2 regions of the Labrenzia sp. THAF187b genome follow, and region 1 is predicted to be linked to the other one. Evidence: predicted binding sites of a transcription regulator. Region 1 holds the regulator's gene; the other holds the start of a gene.
What was found. The regulator HrcA, encoded in region 1, represses chaperone genes, less so after heat shock. The targets are predictions, from matches to a motif close to GTTAGCACTCNCNNNNNGNGAGTGCTAAC.

Region 2: groES (co-chaperone GroES) is a predicted target of HrcA. The motif match lies at 990-1,018, and genes of this name have one in related genera.

The regions. Positions count from the first base shown of each region.
Region 1 covers NZ_CP045344.1:1,251,233-1,253,431, reverse strand. Annotated here, with positions in the region: gene FIV03_RS05740 (molybdopterin-synthase adenylyltransferase MoeB) at 1-408, opposite strand, end outside; gene hrcA (heat-inducible transcriptional repressor HrcA) at 505-1,578, opposite strand; gene rph (ribonuclease PH) at 1,750-2,199, shown strand, end outside.
Region 2 covers NZ_CP045344.1:203,581-205,779, reverse strand. Annotated here, with positions in the region: gene groL (chaperonin GroEL) at 1-547, opposite strand, end outside; gene groES (co-chaperone GroES) at 602-889, opposite strand; gene FIV03_RS00940 (hypothetical protein) at 1,168-1,734, opposite strand; gene FIV03_RS00935 (sigma-54 dependent transcriptional regulator) at 1,916-2,199, opposite strand, start outside.

The DNA.
Region 1 (2,199 bases):
CACCAGGTAGCGGGTGTCGAAATTGTCCGATCCGTCCACCACCAGATCGTAGCGGGACACAAGCTGCATGGCATTGTGGCCGGCAAGGCGGGTCGGGTGCGGTTCGACCTTCACATTCGGGTTCAGTCGCGCAATCGCTTCTGCCGCGCTTGCGACCTTGGGCTCACCCAGCTGGTCGGTATCGTGGATCACCTGCCGCTGCAGGTTGGAAAGAGACACCGTGTCGTCGTCGGCAATGCCGAGCGTGCCGACTCCGGCGGCTGCCAGATATTGCAGCACCGGCGCGCCGAGGCCGCCGGCACCGATCACCAGCACGCGGGCATTTTTCAGCTTCTGCTGGCCGGCGCCGCCGATCTCCTGCAGCACGATGTGGCGGGCGTAGCGTTCCAGTTCGGCGGGCGAAAGCATGTCAGGTCCTGTCTGGCTGGTCTCGGGTACACATGGGGGTGGCGGCGGCGGCAGGTCAAGCCCGCGCCCGCTCGGGAAATCCGGTCTCCGGCAGGTTTATCCGAGTATGCGGCTCACCAGCCGGGCGGTGTAGTCGACCATCGGGATCACCCTTGCATAATTCAGCCGGGTTGGTCCGATCACGCCGAGAACACCGACGATGCGCTGGTTGCTGTCCCTGTAGGGCGACACCACAAGGGAGGATCCGGACAGCGAGAACAGGTTGTTCTCCGAGCCGATGAATATGCGCACCCCGTCGCCCTGTTCGGCAAGACCCAGCAACTGGATAAGATCCTTCTTGCTTTCAAGATCGTCGAACAGCAGGCGAATGCGCTCCAGATCCTCGACGGCATCCAGATCGGTCAGGAGATTGGACCGGCCCCGCACGATCAGCGTGCCCGGATCGGTGGCGCTTTCGCCGCCCCAGACCGCAAGACCCGCATCAATGACCTTCTGGCTCAAGAGATCCAGTTCGGCCTGGTCCGCATCGCGGACCTTTTCCAGTTCGGAGCGGATTTCCGACAGGGTCCGGCCCTTGATCTGGGCATTCAGGTAGTTGCTGGCCTCCACCAGAGCCGATGACGGCAGGTCGCCCGGCAGATCGACAACGCGGTTCTCGACGGACCCGTCTTCACTGACGAGGATCGCCAAGGCTTTCAGCGGTTCGATGCGCACGAACTCGATGTGTTTCAGCCGCATGTCCGACTTGTGGGTCAAGACAACGCCGGCGCCCATGGACAGGCCGGACAGCATCTGGCTGGCTTCCGTCAGCACCTGCTCGGCCGAATTCGCCTTTTGCGAGGCCCGCACCTGGGCATCGATCGCCCGGCGCTCGTCCTGGGTCAGGTCGCCCACTTCCAGAAGGGCGTCGACGAAGAACCGAAGCCCGATTTCGGTCGGCAGCCGGCCTGCGCTGGTATGAGGCGAATGCAGCAGGCCCATATGCTCTAGATCAGACATCACGTTGCGGATCGAGGCAGGGGACAGCGAAATGCCGAGCTTGCGCGAAACGTTCCGGGACCCGACGGGTTCGCCGGTCTCCAGATAGGTTTCCACGATCGAACGGAAGATTTCACGGGATCTCTTGTCGAGGTCGCTGAGGCTCAAGGCTTGTTCTCCGAATGTGACCACTCACCGGGGTCGACCGGGCTTTCATCAAAAAGATATAGGCGCAAAAGGGGGCTTGCGTGAAGTATCACAACGCAAGGCCTTTACGGCGAAGGAAGTTGGGGTCTACAAGGCCCCAACGAATACACTGGAGAAACGGCGGTTTTTCCGGAACGAAAGTCGAAAGGGATATGCATGCGTCCGTCCAAACGCGCAGCCGATGAACTCCGTGCGGTCACACTGGAGCGCGGGGTCTCCAAACATGCCGAGGGGTCCTGCCTCGTCAAGTTCGGCGACACCCACGTTTTGTGCACCGCCAGCCTGGAAGAGCGGGTTCCGCCCTGGTTGCGCGGACAGAACCGCGGCTGGGTGACGGCTGAATACGGCATGCTGCCGCGCGCCACGGGCGACCGCATGCGCCGCGAAGCCAGTGCCGGAAAGCAATCCGGCCGGACGCAGGAAATCCAGCGTCTCATCGGCCGGTCGCTGCGCGCCGTCGTCAATCTGGAAGCCCTCGGCGAAAACCAGATCACGGTGGACTGCGACGTCATCCAGGCCGATGGCGGCACCCGCACTGCGTCCATCACCGGTGCCTGGGTTGCCCTGCGCGACTGCATCGAGTGGATGAAGGCCCGTGACATGGTC
Region 2 (2,199 bases), 1.0 Mb from region 1:
GGGACTTTGCTTCCTCGACGGTGATCACGCCTTCGTTGCCGACTTTCTGCATGGCTTCGGCAATGTCCTTGCCGACCTGCTCGTCGCCGTTAGCGGAGATCGTGCCGACCTGTGCAACTTCACCAGAGGTGGTGATGGTCTTGGAAGCAGCGGTCAGAGCCTTGACGGCTTCAGCAGCAGCAAGATCAACGCCGCGCTTCAGGTCCATCGGGTTCATGCCGGCTGCAACAGCCTTGGCGCCTTCCTTGACGATGGCCTGAGCCAGAACGGTCGCGGTGGTGGTGCCGTCGCCAGCGATGTCGTTGGTCTTGGAAGCCACTTCGCGCACCATCTGGGCGCCCATGTTTTCGAACTTGTCTTCCAGTTCGATTTCCTTGGCAACAGACACACCGTCCTTGGTGATGCGCGGTGCGCCGAAAGCCTTGTCGAGAACGACGTTACGGCCTTTCGGGCCGAGGGTCACCTTGACGGCGTTTGCGAGGGTGTCGACACCACGCAGCATGCGCTCGCGTGCGTCGGAGGAGAATTTTACTTCTTTAGCAGACATGTGATCGTCTCACTCTTTTGGAACAGGTTGAAATCAGAAGCGGTTCGCGGCTGGTTACGCGATCACGCCCATGATGTCGGATTCCTTCATGATCAGGAGGTCTTCACCGTCGATCTTGACTTCGGTGCCGGACCACTTGCCGAACAGAACGCGGTCACCAGCCTTGACGTCGAGCGGAACGATCTCGCCGTTGTCCTTGCGGGCGCCGGTGCCGATGGCGATGATTTCGCCTTCCTGCGGCTTTTCCTTAGCGGTGTCCGGAATGATGATGCCGCCAGCAGTCTTTGCTTCAGAATCTACGCGGCGAACGACGACACGGTCGTGCAGTGGACGAAATGCCATAACACTGTTTCCTCTCATGAGCGCGCCCCACGCAATAGGCAGCGCGCGAGACATGAACATTGGGTTGCGTTGCACGGAAGGAAATTGCCTCCCGTCACCAATTAGCACTCCTTAACAGCGAGTGCTAACAGCGCCATGGATTTATGTAGCTGTGCTCAGCTTGTCAATGCTTTGTGACGAGAATTTAATCGCAATCGGTCGCGTTGCGCCTATGGGGTAGTCAACAGACCGGGGAGGCGGAATTATGGCGTCGCTGCTACTGCGTCAGCGGGCCCGGTTCAATTCGCGCCGGAAACACTGAAAGGCAGTGTAAAGGCGTTCGTTTTGCCGCCGATTTCGTCGGTGAAGCTCGTTTCCAGCTGGTAGTCGCCAGCCGGCAGGCCGCTGAACTGAAAGGTGAGGGCCGCGGAAAGCTCACGCTGCTTGGACCGGCCGCTGCCGGAAAAGGTCGCGAAGTTCTCCTGTTCGGCCAGAACCTGGCCGGATTTGGTCAGCAGTCTGTAGTCCGCGGTCAGCTCATAGGCATAACCGCCTTCGGTTTCCTGAAAGCCGTAACCGACCGGTTCCGCGTAGACAGACAGCGCTTCACCATCGGCAAACGTCGCATCAGCGCGCGGTGTATATGCGCCATATCCGGTGCTCGGGCTGGAAGCGAAGGTTGCAGCCGTGAAGGAAAGACCGGCAGCCGCCCATGCCAGGTCATAGGCATCAAGGGCGTTCTGGAAAGCTTCTGGAGGGCTGGCGGGGGATTGAGCCTGCGCGGACAGTTGCCCCGCAGACAGTCCGGTTGCAATCAGAACAGCAGACAGCGTCTGCCGAAAAGCACATTTTCCCACCAGCATCATCTATATCCCCGCACGCCTTTAAATCTTGTCGTTTTCAGCGATTTTGCCGATATAAACCGACTTGTCCGATTAAACAAGGCAATGTGTGCGGCGCGGTAAACGCCGGATTTAGCTGTACTCTACTCGTTATCCGCGAAAGTAGAAAACCCGATTGCGGTTAACGTGTCGCAGGTCCGGGCATTTACATGCTGCGGGCTGTCCAGGACTGGCGCTTGCGGTAGATGGTGGAAGGGCTGATCTCGAGGGCCGCTGCCGCCATGGCGATGTTGCCGTCAAAGGCATCAAGAGCGTCTTCGATGATACGCCGCTCCTGAGCCCAAAGCGGCTCGATGGTTCCGAACGGCCGGCTTGGCGGCGCCACGCGAGATCGCTCGCGGGAGAGGTCGATCAAGGTGCCCGGCCGGCTGCTCTGGTCGCGAATGATCAGCGGCAGCATGTCGTAGGTGACAGCGGCACCGTCATTCA